DNA from 2 places in the Lentibacillus cibarius genome. Region 1 is predicted to be linked to the other one. Evidence: predicted binding sites of a transcription regulator. Region 1 holds the regulator's gene; the other holds the start of a gene.
The links. The regulator LexA, encoded in region 1, represses DNA repair genes until DNA is damaged. The targets are predictions, from matches to a motif close to CGAACATATGTTCG.
Positions count from the first base shown of each region.

Region 2: a site for LexA is predicted at 2,743-2,756, ahead of FFL34_RS00400 (Y-family DNA polymerase). Genes of this name have one in related genera too.

Region 1 is NZ_VCIA01000001.1:3,508,860-3,516,823, forward strand. It holds gene FFL34_RS17220 (methionine gamma-lyase family protein) at 1-369, shown strand, start outside; gene FFL34_RS17225 (MerR family transcriptional regulator) at 484-870, shown strand; gene glnA (type I glutamate--ammonia ligase) at 900-2,237, shown strand; gene lexA (transcriptional repressor LexA) at 2,392-3,018, opposite strand; gene FFL34_RS17240 (YneB family resolvase-like protein) at 3,297-3,938, shown strand; gene FFL34_RS17245 (DUF896 domain-containing protein) at 4,016-4,249, shown strand; gene tkt (transketolase) at 4,308-6,341, shown strand; gene sirA (sporulation inhibitor of replication protein SirA) at 6,543-7,007, shown strand; gene FFL34_RS17260 (YneF family protein) at 7,052-7,276, shown strand; gene FFL34_RS17265 (cytochrome c biogenesis CcdA family protein) at 7,463-7,964, shown strand, end outside.
Region 2 is NZ_VCIA01000001.1:67,789-75,752, reverse strand. It holds gene FFL34_RS00410 (thiazole synthase) at 1-212, shown strand, start outside; gene FFL34_RS00405 (thiazole biosynthesis adenylyltransferase ThiF) at 212-1,228, shown strand; gene FFL34_RS00400 (Y-family DNA polymerase) at 1,470-2,723, opposite strand; gene FFL34_RS00395 (aldo/keto reductase) at 2,899-3,813, opposite strand; gene FFL34_RS00390 (NUDIX hydrolase) at 3,935-4,480, shown strand; gene FFL34_RS00385 (endonuclease Q family protein) at 4,485-5,654, shown strand; gene spoIIM (stage II sporulation protein M) at 5,845-6,489, shown strand; gene fur (ferric iron uptake transcriptional regulator) at 6,608-7,066, shown strand; gene FFL34_RS00370 (YqzK family protein) at 7,364-7,576, shown strand; gene xerD (site-specific tyrosine recombinase XerD) at 7,582-7,964, shown strand, end outside.

The sequences.
Region 1 (7,964 bases):
GCAAGATTTTTGGATTTAGCCGGTTTTAAGACTTCCCCGGGCTATCAGGCAAAACGTACGGATTTGATACAGTCTGTAACATTTAATAGCGCCGAACTTATGATAGCATTCTGTCAGGCAATCCAGGCACATTCGCCGGTGAATGCTTTTGTAAAGCCTTATCCGTCTGCAATGCCTGGATATGAGGATGAGGTAATTATGGCTGCTGGCACATTCATTCAAGGAGCCAGTCTTGAACTGACGGCGGACGGGCCAATTCGCGAACCATATATGGCTTTTATCCAGGGTGGACTGACATATGCACACGTAAAACTCTCCCTAGAAGCCGCCATGCAGGAGCTAGTACAAAAAGAACTAATTACGCAATAAAAAAGAGCTATACAAGCTCTTTTTTTAATTGATGATGTAAAGAAACCTTACATGGAATTGACAATAAAATTAACATTTGATAATCTTATTTTCATAAAGAAAGGGGGATTTCTAATGAATGATCAGGATCGGCGTTCGATGCCGTTGTTTTCTATAAGTATCGTCAAGCAGCTGACAGAACTAACAGCTAGGCAAATCCGATATTATGAATCGCATGGTTTAATTACCCCGGCAAGAACTTCCGGTAATCAGCGTTTATTTTCCTTTAACGATGTTGATTGTTTGTTAGAAATAAAAAAATTACTGGATAAAGGAGTTAATTTGGCTGGAATTAAAAAAATTATGCTTTCAGATGACAAGTGTGACAGAAAGGAAATGGCGGCAAGTCATGACTTATCTGACCGTGAACTTCGAAAATATTTGAAAGTGAAATTGACCGAGACCACTATACCCGGCAGATCTCATTTGCACCGGGGTGAATTATCCAGGTTTTTTCAATGAAAATTAACCTATACTTAGGAGGAAACTGAATGTCTGACAGTCTGACAAGAGAACAAATAATGAAAAAAATCGAGGAGGAAAACGTCCAGTTCATCCGTCTACAATTCACTGACATGCTGGGAACAATAAAAAATGTTGAAATTCCTCTCAGTCAGCTCGACAAAGCATTAGATAATAAAATGATGTTTGACGGATCATCCATCGAAGGGTTCGTACGGATAGAGGAGTCAGACATGTATTTGCACCCTGACCTTGATACATTTGTTGTTTTCCCTTGGACATCTGAAAAAGGGAAAGTGGCACGGTTCATCTGTGATATTTATAATCCGGATGGCACGCCATTTGGAGGCTGTCCACGGTATAACCTGAAACGCAATTTGCAGAAAATGGAGGAATTAGGTTTTGATGCTTTCAATATTGGAACAGAACCGGAATTCTTTTTATTCAAATTAGATGAAAAAGGTGACCCATCGCTGGAATTGAATGATCGTGGCGGGTATTTTGATCTCGCACCAACGGATTTAGGGGAAAACTGTCGACGTGATATTGTGCTGGAATTGGAAGAAATGGGTTTCGAGATTGAGGCATCCCATCATGAAGGAGCACCAGGTCAGCACGAAATTGACTTTAAATACTCAGATGCAGTAAAACATGCAGACGATATTCAAACATTCAAATTGGTAGTGAAAACGATAGCGAGAAAACATAATCTCCACGCAACTTTTATGCCAAAACCGCTGTTTGGTGTCAATGGTTCCGGTATGCATGTGAATATGTCCTTGTTTAAAAATGGGGAAAACAGCTTTTTTGATCAACAAGGTGATATGCAGCTCAGTGAAATTGCATACCAGTTTACTGCTGGGATGATCAAACATGCTACCAATTTCACGGCCGTTACAAACCCGACTGTTAATTCCTATAAACGACTTGTTCCAGGTTATGAAGCACCATGCTACGTTGCCTGGTCGGGGACAAACCGAAGCCCACTTGTCCGTATTCCTTATTCCAGAGGGTTAAGTACACGGATTGAGGTCAGAAGTGTTGATCCATCGGCTAATCCGTATATGGCTATGTCTGTATTGCTAGCGAGTGGACTTGATGGGATTCAAAATAAACTAAACCCACCGACGGCAGTTGACAGAAATATTTATATGATGGACAGAAAAGAACGTGAGCAGAACGGTATAAAAGATTTACCTGCAACCTTAATGGATGCACTGGAAGCGTTACAGCAAGATCAAATAATCATTGATGCCTTGGGTGAGCATTTGTTTGAACATTTTATTGAGGCCAAAGAAATCGAGTGGGAAATGTTCCGCACAACTGTACACCCTTGGGAAAGAGAACAGTATTTGAGTACGTACTAAAGTGAATATTGACCTCTCATATGCTTATGTTAGCTTATGAGAGGTCTTTTTTCTTTTAGTGTTACCTTGTTGGAAGAGGTAGTATAAACAATTTAATGTATAGCCTTGATTATGTGTTGACAAGACATTGTTATTTTTGACGAGAATCTCACCTCTAATCAATGTTACGGTACAATCCAACCACTTTGCCTAAAATGGTTACATTGGGATAAATGAGCGGATCCATCGTCGCATTCTCCGGCTGGAGTCGTATGCAATCTTTTTCTTTGAAGAATCGCTTGACGGTTGCTTCATCTTCATCTGTCATAGCAACAACAATGTCCCCGTTTTGTGCTGTGCTCTGCTGTCTAACGATGACCATATCTTCATCAAGTATTCCGGCTTCTATCATACTTTCTCCTTCAATAATAAGAACAAACAAATTTTCTTCCGTACCACCCGAAATAGATCCCGGCAGTGGCACAAACTGCTCAATATTTTCTACTGCAGTGATGGGCAGTCCTGCTGTTACTTTACCAATGACGGGTGCATACCGTGCTTCCTCTCTTGGTATATGGCTTTCATCTGACAGATCTAGCACCTCTATTGCTCTTGGCTTGGTAGGGTCTCTTCTGATGTAGCCTTTACTTTCAAGTCTTGCCAAATGGCCATGAACAGTCGAACTTGACGCAAGTCCCACCGCTTCGGCAATTTCCCGTACGGAAGGGGGATAGCCCTTTTCACTTACACGTTCTTTAATAAAATCCAGAATCGCTTCCTGACGCTTGGAGAGTTTTGTCATCTATCAAACACCTCGTGAATAGAATTTGTTACTAGAAGTTTATCATGGTGACTCCCAAAAAGCAAACATTCGTTCGAAAAAACACTTGACAAGATCACCTGTTCGTATATAATATAACGCAGATACGAACAATAGTTCTGTTTAATGAAGGGATTGATTTAAATGTTTGAAAAAATGACGAAAACGGATATATTCTATTTGGTAGCATTTGCATTTGCGTTAGGATTTTTATATGTCGCTTTAATAACAAGTGCATAATATTAGAAGGAGATTTCAAATTGAGAGCGATTATTTATTGCCGTGTAAGTACGGATAAAAAAACACAGGAAACGTCGCTACACCGACAAAAAGAAGAATTATTGCAGCTTGCCAATCGTTATGCATTTACAATTGTCGAACACATCGAGGAACAGGCGAGCGGATATGATATAAACAGGGAAGGCGTTTTTCAGATGCTTGATTATTTTTCTTCAGGTGAGGCTGACAGTTTGCTTATACAGGATGAAACAAGACTTGGGCGAGGGAATTCAAAAATTGCTTTATTTCATCAGCTACAAAAAATGAATGTTAATATTTATACAGCTCTGCATGATGGGCAGCTGGAATTGTCTGAATCAGATTCGATGGTACTGCAGATAGTCAGTATTGTAGAAGAATATCAACGAAAAATACATAATGCAAAAATTAAACGAGGTATGAAAAAAGCGGTTGATAGCGGATATGACCCAAGCAATAACTTAACAAACCGTAATAAAGCTCCAGGAAAGGAACGAAAACAATTTCCGATAGAAGAAATTGTGCGCTTAAGAGAGAGTAATAATATGACGTTTGAGGAAATTGCTCAAACCTTGAAAGGACTTGGGCACCCAGTTTCCAGAGCGACCGTCCATCGCAGATACCAAGAATATCAAAAAACTTGATAAAGGCATATGGAAATCGTACTATGAAAAAATAGGGGCATTATTGTTCCTATTTATAGGCTCCAGGAGGTTTACCAATGATATCAAAAGAAAAACTGGAACGCATAAATAAACTCGCTAAAAAGTCAAAAGAGGAAGGTCTGACCGTGAAAGAACAGGCCGAACAAAAAGAATTGCGGGAAGAATATTTACAAAACGTAAGGAAATCCTTTAAAAATCAGTTGAAATCCATGACGGTGAAAGACCCGGAAGGTGAAGATGTTACGCCAAAAAAAGTTCGTGATTTACAGGAAAAAGATAAGAAGCATTAAATGAGCCGGTTTATTTATGGTTGTTGTATAATCGGTTTCGTTATAGAATTAAGAGGACATGAAAACAACAATGGAAAGGGGTATTACTTTGTCGCAGCACACTGAGCAGCTATCAATCAACACTATCCGCACGTTGGCAATTGATGCGATAGAAAACGCAAATTCCGGTCATCCCGGTCTCCCAATGGGAGCGGCACCAATGGCATACACATTATGGACAGATTTTATGACGCACAACCCTAAAAACTCCAAATGGTTTAACCGGGATCGTTTTGTCCTGTCCGCCGGTCATGGCTCTATGTTATTGTATGGACTCTTGCATCTGTCCGGTTATAATGTAACGATTGATGATTTGAAATCTTTCCGTCAGTGGGGATCCATTACCCCTGGGCACCCAGAAGTGCATCATACTGATGGGGTTGAAGCCACCACCGGCCCTCTTGGACAAGGGATTGCTATGTCAGTTGGAATGGCGATGGCCGAGGCACATCTGGCAGCAACATACAATAAACAGGACTTATCCATCATCAATCATCATACATATGCGCTTGTTAGTGACGGAGATCTTATGGAAGGTATTTCTCATGAGGCGGCCTCACTGGCAGGTCATCTTGGTCTTGGAAAATTGATTGCATTGTATGATTCCAATGATATTTCACTGGACGGAGAATTAAACCGCGCTTTCTCCGATAACACCGAAGAACGATTTAAAGCTTATGGTTGGCAAGTCCTCCGTGTTGATGACGGAAATAATTTGAATGAAATTCGTCGTGCAATTAAAGAGGCTAAAGAGAATACACAGCAGCCAACACTAATTGAAGTAAAGACCGTCATCGGTTACGGTTCACCAAACAAATCCGCATCTGCAGCATCACACGGAGCCCCACTTGGTGAAGATGAAGTGAAATTAACGAAAGAACATTATGAGTGGCAACATGATGATTTCGATGTTCCGGATGAAGTTTACCAGGACTTTTTGGAAAAGGCAGGCAAAAAAGGTACTGAAGCTGAAGAGAATTGGAATCGTTTGTTTGAGAACTACAAGGAGAAATACCCTGAGCTCGGGGCTGAACTAGAGAACGCTATCAACGGGGAACTACCGGATAATTGGGCTGATAACCTCCCTGTGTACAGTCCGGAAGACGATACAAAGGCAACACGCGCCACATCCGGTGAAGTGCTTAACGAAATTTCTAAGTCGGTTCCATACCTCTTTGGCGGAAGTGCGGACCTGGCAGGATCCAATAAAACAACGGTCAAAGGTGAACAAGATTTCTCCCGTGAAAACTATGCAGGCAAAAATATTTGGTTTGGTGTTCGTGAATTAGCCATGGCTGCTGCAGCTAACGGAATGGCACTCCATGGTGGGATAAAACCTTATGCCGGTACATTCTTCGTATTCAGTGATTATCTGCGTCCGGCACTGCGTCTTTCAGCCATTATGAATAACCCTGTCACATATGTTTTTACACATGATTCCATTGCAGTTGGGGAAGATGGTCCAACACATGAACCAATTGAGCAATTGCCATCACTTAGGGCAATGTCTGGTCTATCTCTTATTCGTCCTGCAGATGGTAATGAAGTACAAGCGGCATGGAGATTGGCGATGGAGTCAAACAATCAACCAACTGCGCTTGTACTAACAAGACAAGGTGTCCCTGTGCTGGAAGGAACAAAAGAGCATGCATACGAAGGCGTCAGAAGGGGTGCTTATACAGTCAGTGCATCTGATAAAGATACTCCGGACGCGCTTCTACTTGCCACAGGTTCAGAAGTGCAGCTAGCTGTCAAAGCGAAGGAAGAATTAAAAGAGAAAAATATTGATGTAAGCGTCGTAAGCATGCCTTCCTGGGATAGGTTTAATAAACAGGATGACGACTATAAAAAACGTGTTCTTCCTCCTGAGGTGAAGAAGCGACTTGCAATTGAAATGGCTTCTCCATTTGGATGGGAAAGATATACAGGTGACCAGGGTGATATATTAGCTATTGATCAATTCGGAGCATCTGCTAAAGGTGCAAAAGTAGTTGAGGAATACGGTTTTACAGTTAACAATGTCGTCAAGCGCGTCGAGGCACTTCTAAATTAAATTGACTGGATAAATTGACTGGATAAAAGTGACTTCCTTCTAGGGGAGTCACTTTTTTTAAAGGAAGCGATACAATTTTTAGTGGTAAAGTTAAGTGCTGCCTTTATTCATGTGTGTCGACAAAACTAGAAGTTATTTGCCACAAGGTATGACAAACTTTGAAAATAGAATCGGTATAATAGTAGTAGATGAGGAGGGATTATGTTGAATCATTACTCTATTTACTGGATTAAAGAAGAATTTGCGCAATTCTTTTATTACAGAAGTGAAATATTATGCCGATTTATCAAAAGTTATGAACATAATCAGAGCAGGGAGGATCTCGTCAAGCAATTCGGGTATATTACATTGGAATTTCCTCAGACTTCATTAATTGCACATATTATGGATTACCTTCCACATAACATGAGCATGCAAAAAAAAGGTGATTTATTGAAAATTTATGATGGTAATCGGTATATTTCTTTACATATGGAGGAAAAACGTATAAACTTTCGAAGTGACATCATTCATGACGCTGAGGAAATACTTTTTCCTGCGTTGCGGTCATTTCATCCGTATTTATTTGTAGTGGGGAACGATACTGAGGACTTTGGGTGGATTTCCCCGGTCCGTCAGGTAACAAAAAGGGACAAGCTTGGACAAGCATTGTATTCCTGTCTTTGATTTACTATACTGTATAGGAGACAACATGAAGGAGGAAAACTTGAATGAACGTAATTTGGGTTGTTTTAATTGCCATCGCTGCATTGATAGCGGGGGTTGCGCTCGGGTTTTTTATTGCCAGAAAATATATGATGAACTATTTGAAGAAGAACCCACCAATTAATGAACAAATGCTTCGAACACTTATGATGCAAATGGGACAGAAACCGTCGCAAAAGAAGATTAATCAAATGATGCGTCAAATGAATAATCAGTACGACAAAAAATGATTTGAATTTAAAAATGGATGGTTTCGTTACCCCGTGTTGTGAAAACCCCTTGTTAAGTCAATAACAGGGGTATTTTACTTGCTTACTACTTACCCGGAAATTGTTCTATTATTGTCAAAGACACCCTCTAAGTTCTAATTCCTGTTTGGTAAAATGGGGAGTAGAATAATGCTAGGAGGATTTTGCATGACTGAAGAAATAAATATATTCATTGCATTCGGCGCCGGCTTGTTATCATTCGTCTCTCCGTGTGTATTGCCATTGTATCCGGCGTTTTTGTCATATATTACCGGGATGAGTGTTAATGAAATTAAAGATGAGAACAAAATGCTAAATCGCAAAAGTTTATTGCACACACTATTCTTTTTGCTTGGATTTTCATTGGTTTTTATCATGCTCGGCTTTGGGTCTTCGTTTATATCTGAATTTCTTGAAGCAAACCGTGATGTAATTAGGCAGATTGGGGCTGTTGTCATAGTTTTCTTCGGCCTTGTGATTGTAGGGGTGTTCAACTTTGAATTCCTTATGAAAGACAGGAAAGTAACGTTCAAAAATCGGCCAACTGGTTTTGTTGGAACATTTTTGATTGGACTGTCGTTTTCATTGGGTTGGACACCATGTATGGGTCCTATTTTAATGGTTGTTATTTCGCTTGCTGCTACAAATCCGGACCTGGGTATGGTAATGA
Region 2 (7,964 bases), 3.4 Mb from region 1:
TAGGTTCCCCTAATGATGTAACGGCGGCAATGGAGCTCGGTGCTGACGGTATATTGTTGAACACAGCGGTTTCTGCTGCAGCACACCCTGTTAAAATGGCTGAAGCGATGAAGCTGGCTGTTCGAGCGGGACGGCTTGGCTATGAGGCAGGGCGTATTCCGAAAAAACGATACGCAACTGCCAGCAGTCCAATGGAAGGAATCAGTGTATAATGCAGGAACGCTATTCCAGACAGATGTTATTTTCCGGCATTGGCGAGGAAGGTCAAGCACTGCTGCAAAATAAGCACGTATTAGTTATTGGTGCGGGGGCGCTCGGTACCGGAAATGCGGAAATATTGGTCCGGTCCGGCGTTGGCACTATTACTATAGCAGATCGTGATTATGTCGAATGGAGCAACCTGCAACGCCAGCAATTATACACCGAGGAAGACGCCAGAAATCATATGCCTAAAGCAATTGCTGCAAAAAAACGGTTGGAAACAATCAATTCCGACGTGAAAATTAACGCACACATTGTTGATATTACACCTTTAGAAATGGAACAATTTGTTCATGGGATCGATTTAATCATCGATGCTACTGACAATTTTGACATTCGTATGATTATGAATGATATATCGCAGAAATATGCAATTCCATGGATTTACGGTTCAATTGTTGCCAGTTACGGCGTCAGTTTTACCGTTATTCCGGGAACATCACCATGCCTGCATTGTCTGATGGAAGATGTTCCTATTGGTGGCATGACCTGTGATACGGGAGGGGTGATTTCTCCGGTTGTACAGTTAGTCGTTGCCCATCAAACGGCTGAAGCACTTAAGATATTAACAGAAAACTGGGAATACGTACGCCGTGAATTAATTTCCTTTGATCTATGGACAAACCAGCACGCATCAATCAACGTTTCTAAAGTAAAAAAGGCAGCATGTTCATCATGCGGATCCGAGGCGACTTATCCATTCTTGACGTATGACAATAAAATGAAGACTGCAGTCCTTTGCGGCCGGGATACCGTGCAAATTCGGCCGGCAGCAAACGAACAAAGGGATTTGGAGACTGTTGCCGCATCCTTATCCAAACTTGGCAAAGTAGAACAGAATGACTTTTTATTGCAATTTAAGACCGGTGAGAATCGCATGGTGATGTTTAAGGATGGTCGTGTACTTGTGCATGGGACAAATGATGAAGTAAAGGCAAAATCACTCTATCACAAATATCTCGCCTAGAGACGTGTGGAACGAATATGAATGAGATGACTTTGGTTGTATTATTCTATGCCACAACACAATTGCTGACATTGCGCCAAGGGCTTCCCTTAGAAATAAAACACTTCCCTTTGGATATCATTGTCCAAAGGGTGTTTTCATGATAAAAATACTGATTTTGTAAGAATGATAGATAAAGATGAGCTGGAAAAATAAGATGAACGTCAATTTTTTGTGAGGTGGAGTTAATTGACGATTGGTATCATGCTTGATGCCCACCTATTTTTGCGCTTCGGTCGATAGTAACTCCCGCTTTTGTATAGCTTGTAGCACGTAAAATGGCAGTGGATCCGTATGTTGCACGAATGTTATCCATCACGTAGCCGATAGCTTTTTTTCCGGCAGTGTCTTCAAATAAACTCAATTGCGCATCACCATAGTCGTCATGCAGATTGCCCAATGTTACATAAACATGTCTTATATCACTTGTTCCGTCATAAAATTCACCAAACAGCTCCATACAAACATGATACATGTCCATGGTACTATTGGTTGGCAGCGGAATGGACCTCGATCGGCTAAACCCGCCTCCTGACGTCTTGGAATAAGCTATACCAAGATGAATGGTTCGGCCGGCTTTATTTGCTGTTCGTGCTCTTCTGCATACTTCTTCACACAAATCGAGCATACAGACAGCTACTTCATCGTTGGAGTAATCACGCAATAACGAGATGCCATGACCAAATCCTTTTTGTTCTGTTTTTGTAAAGTTGCCGAGGACAGGACTTAAGTCAACCCCCCAGGCATGCCAATATAACTGTTCCCCCATAATCCCAAACCGTTTTGTTAATTGCTTAAACGGAAAACGAGCGAGCTGTCCGAGCGTAATAATCCCCATCCGGTTTAGATTGCGCTGCATTTGCCGGCCGATTCCCCAAATATCCTGCACTGGATGTGGCCATAGTTTTTCCCGGACATCTTCATACGTGCATGCTGCTATGCCCTCTTTTTTGGCGTATAGGTCCATCACCACTTTAGCAAGGAATTTATTGTCACCTATTCCGATTGAACAGGTGATGCCGAAATTTTCCAGGATATCGCGTTTGATGGAAGCGGCAACTTGCCACCGGCTGCCAAATAATTTCTCCATTCCGTTCACCGTTACCCAGACCTCATCAACCGAATACGGATGAATCGCTTCTTTCGGGACATACTGGTTAAGCAGTTTGGTGATTTCTATGGACACTGCTAAATAGTCTGCCATGTGTGCCGGTGCAATGACAATGTCAGGGTCATTAGGCAGTTCAAAAAAGCGACTGACATTACTGATGCCGTGCTTTTTCTTTAATGCCGGAGAGGCGGCCAGGACGATGCTCCCCGGCCTGTTCACGTCACCGACGACAGCCAGCTGGGCAGTCATTGGATCCAACCCTCGTTTCACGGCTTCGACACTCGCATAAAAGGAGCGCATATCAATACACAGGATATCATTCCGCGGGTAGTTGGCATAATCCATTGTTCACACCTCAATACTAAGAACATTTGTTCCTATTATTATATGCCCTTTATGAACTATTATCAATGGAAATTTGTCCCGCATAACTGGCCAAAGCGCTCACTGAAATGGGATGGCTTTTATATAATTCATGCCACTTTTTTAATCTGACAACCAATGATTATAAAGAAGGAAACTATCGGTGGTTGGTATACTTAACAGGTTTAGTCATTTCCTGTATTTCCCTATATATTTCATCACTTAGTACGGCAGGATCAAATTGTGTATTTTCCGTCACTTGCTCCATAGAACTTGCGCCAAACACGGCACTGGCAACCGCGGGATGCTTCAGTACATACGTTAATGCAAGCGCATTTAGTGACTCATCACCGGCAAGTTGTTCAAGTTTTTGCTGAATGGTTTTCAGTTCAGCATGCGAATAATCAAGAAAACCATCTTTTCCTTTTTTAGCAATTTGTTCATTTGCGCGATTACTGAGCATGCCTTTTGCCAGCGGACCACGCGTTAAAACACTGATTTGATTGTCGTGCAAAAGATCCAATATTTCTTCCTCAGGACGGCGGTCAAGCATATTATATTGCATCATAACCGCATCCATATGAGAACGTTGCACATATTCGCGAATGACATTTGGCCGGATGGAGGAGATGCCGTACGCCCGAATGAGCCCTTCCGATTTTAGGCTTTCAAATGCTTCGATGGTTTCATCGATCGGGTCGTCAATTGTTCCGCCATGGAGCATATAAAAATCGATATAATCCGTCCCCAAACGGTGCAGACTATCCTTGATACCTTGTTCAATATGTTCTTTGGATGGATCCCAGAACCAGTCCTGTTGATCTCTATCAAAATGGTTACCAACTTTTGTTGTTAAAATGATCTGATCCCGTTTATCCTTTATCGCACTGCCGACAATTTCTTCATTTCGGCCGAAACTATACAAATCCGCTGTATCCAAATGATTGATGCCAGCATCCAATGCACGGTCAATGATTGCTTTTGCCTGGTTGCTGTCCGTTCCAAGCGACATACAGCCGAGTGTCAGCTCAGAAACATATAAATCCGATTGTCCTAGCTGATTCTTTTTCATCTTATGAACCTCCCATTCGTTATCCTTTCATTCCATTGTAAAAGAGGGGCCGGTACAAGTACAATGTTTTACGGTGTGCTACAATAGAAGAAGGATTCTGCTATTAAAGGGGGAAACAGATATGAAGGAATTTGAAGAAAAAACCATTCGCACAGAACATATATATGACGGTAAAATTGTCAAACTGCAGGTAGATGACGTGAGGCTGCCAGACGGGAAAACATCCAAGCGAGAACTTATCAGACATGCCGGGGCGGTAGGGGTTATCCCAATTACAAAAGATAATAAGATTGTTCTTGTGAGACAATACCGAAAACCGCTGGAGAAATCGCTAGTAGAGATACCGGCCGGAAAACTGGAAGACGGCGAAGATCCACGAGTGACAGCATTGCGTGAACTGGAAGAGGAAACAGGGTATAGGGCAGATTCCTTGCAGTTTGTGACGTCGTTTTATACCTCGCCCGGATTTGCTGATGAGGTGATGTACCTTTATTTGACGAAGAACATAGAATCGGTGGATGACGCCGCGGCAGCTGATGAGGATGAATTTGTCGAGCGAGTGGAACTAACGCTAGAAGAAGCAAAGCAATATGTGAATGAACGAAAGATTCATGATGCGAAAACCAATTACGCCATACTATACCTGGAATCGTTAGAAAGGATGTAGTTCGATGCTGCAATCGTTTTTTGCCGATATGCATATTCACATTGGACGTGATATGTATAATCACCCGGTAAAAATAACCGGAGCTAAAACCTTAACACTGACAAATGTTCTGAAAGAGGCAAGCCGGAATAAAGGGATTCATCTCGTTGGCGTGATTGACAGTCATGCCCCAGCTGTGCAGCAGGAAATCAAAGAACTTATCAAGTCCGGGCACGCCTATGAACTCAATGACGGGGGTATCCGTTTTGAAAATGTAACATTACTACTCGGTTCGGAAATCGAAATTTATGATGAACATTGTTGGGGCCCCATCCACGTTCTCTGCTTTCTTCCAACATTGGATCAAATGGAAAAGTTCTCAGCATGGCTGACAACGAAAATGAAAAACATTACGCTAAGTTCCCAGCGCTATTATGGAACCGCCAAAGATTTGCAGTACAAAGTAAAGGAGCTTTCAGGCATTTTCATTCCTGCACATGTTTTCACACCTTTTAAAAGTATGTATGGAAAAGGTGTCGATCGGTCAATGACAGAAGTGTTCGACCCGGATTTGCTGGACGCAATTGAATTGGGGCTCAGCTCGGATACAGCAATGGCCGATCAAATAAGTGAACTGCATGACTTTACCTTTCTGTCCAATTCAGATGCTCATTCGCTTCCGAAGATAGCAAGAGAATACCAGGAATTAATCATGGCTGAGGCCTCGTTTAAAGAATTTAACTGGGCGCTGCATCAGGTGCATGACCGTGGGATAAAGCGCAATTTCGGCATGAATCCCCATCTGGGAAAATACTACACAACTGTTTGCAGCCAATGTCTGAAACCCCTTGCCGCCAGTGCCTTGGAATGTCATAATTGTGGTTCGAAAAAAATTGTAAAAGGCGTGTTCGACCGTATCAAAGAGCTGCAGGATGCTGATTCCGTAAAAACGAACCGCCCGCCTTATTTATACCAGGTTCCTTTAGAATATTTGCCGTCACTCGGCCCTAAGACGTTTACAAAATTACTGGAGCATTTTCAAACGGAAATGAATGTGATCCATCATGTCCCATTTCATGAACTGCATAAGGTCGTACCGGAAAAACTAGCAACATCCATCATCGATATGAGAGAAGGGAAATTGGCTATTAAAGCCGGTGGTGGTGGAAAATATGGAAGTGTTTCAACTTATTGATATCATTTGAATAAAGGCGCTGGATCCGGACGTGGCTTAACTTCGCCAGTGAAAATTGTATCGCTTCATTTTATATTTTCTTATCTTTTTTTAAAAAACATTTGGTATGTTTATTTGGGATTCTTCATAGATTCTAGTAGAGGATGTTCACAAAAGGACACCGGAAAAAACAGGGCAATGGAGGATTCCAATGTACAATAAACGGACGCTTCTAGTAGACCACGTAAAAGAGCACGCAACCATTTATATTTTTATGATAATCCTGTTTTTGACAGGGATTATTTTTGGTGCAATCATTGTAAACAGTATGAACTTTATCCAGAAGCAGGACCTGTTTTTTTATCTTGAACGCTTTTTTGGTGATATAGCTGCTGACGAACAAGCTGGAAATAATGCCATATTAAAAGACAGTTTTTTTTATCATGTGAAATATTTATTTATATTGTTTGTTTTGGGTTTATCAGTTATCGGGCTGCCGGTGGTCTGGGTTTTGCTGTTTCTGAAGGGGATGATTGTTGGTTTTTCGGTTGGTTTTATCGTTAATCAACTGGGAATGAAGGGGCTATTTCTGGCTTCGATATCCATTGCACCGCAAAACATTCTTGTAATCCCGGTATATATCGCTGCAGGTAGTTTGTCGATGATATTCTCCCTAACTCTATTGAACAAGCTTTTTTCCCGGAAGTTCTCCCGACCGGTATTACAGCCGTTTGGTAAGTATGTAATGGCATTTGTCTCCCTAATCGTCGTTTCATTAGCCGCCGCAGTGTTGGAAGCCTATATTGCAAATGAAGGTATGGAATTGATCATAAAATCCTTTTATAGTCAACAATGATTATTATATAATAATAATTCCACATAACAATTTATAATAATTATACTTTGACACAATTTGTATCTGTACCTATAATGAAAGTGGGGATATAGGGGATATATTAGGGAGGAGACTTGCCATGGAACATCGGTTGGAACAGATAAAAAAGCAGCTCCATGCTCAAAGCTACAAACTTACACCGCAGCGCGAGGCAACGGTTAGAGTATTGCTTGAACGTGAAGAAGATCACCTTAGTGCTGAGGATGTATACTTGCTCGTTAAAGAAAAAGCTCCCGAAATAGGGCTGGCCACTGTTTACCGGACCCTTGAATTGTTGTCGGAATTGAAAATTGTTGATAAGATAAATTTTGGTGACAGTGTGTCACGTTACGACTTGCGAAAAGAAGGGGCGGAGCATTTTCATCACCATCTCGTTTGCATCGAATGCGGGTCTGTTGAGGAAATTGAAGAAGATCTTTTAGAAGAAGTTGAACGTATCGTCGAAAAGGACTGGCGTTTTCAAGTGAAAGATCACCGGCTCACTTTTCATGGCATTTGTAAACAATGTCAGGAAGCAGTAGTCGAGTCAACGAAATAATTGATATTCATATGGGACTGCCTTTTTTCTGAATGAGAAGAAAGGCTTTTTGTTTTTTGACGGTAAGAAACCATTACTTAGCGCATTTTCAAGGTTCGGACAATCACAATCAGTGAATTTAAGGTAATCATCTTCGCTTAGAAAGCTCATCGCTGGCTGATTCTTCTTTATTTACTTTTATAGAGAAATGGTTTATTTTAAGGATAGGGTAGCTTATAAGTTTTTCTAAATATGTATATTGTCCTCCTTTTTTGGCATAGATTTAATAATAGAAAGCCAAAAAAGAGGTGATGGAAGATGAAGCAGGCGCTGTGGGATACGTTGAAAGTTTTTGTCATCTTTATCGTTTGCACATGTCTGTTCTATGCAGGTCTGCGTTACATACATGCTGAATATGAACAATATCATCGATACGATCCGCCTGAGGGTCCTTCGGTGAAAGTGTTCAATACTGATGCTGATAAGAGTTTAATAGACCGCTTGAATTTATTTTTTCAGTTGGGGGAGTAGTGATCATGCTCAAGCCCGCTTTTGACGAATTCATGCATTACCTACAGGTGGAGAAGGGCGTTTCAGAGAACACATTAAAGTCATATGAGAGAGATTTGAAAAAATATTTGTTGTATATTGAAAAGAGGGTCCAGAAGTCAGCATGGAACGATATTGACCGGACTGATATTACCAGTTTTTTATATAAACTGAAGGATGACGGGAAATCATCTGCTACCATTGCACGGACTATTTCATCCATCCGTTCGTTTCACCGGTTTCTTGTCAGGGAACAGATAACCAATCACGATGCAACGATACATATTGAAACACCGAAAAAAGAAAGAAAGCTACCTGGGATTCTGTCTAATCAGGATGTGGATACGCTACTAGCAATTAGCGGGAATAC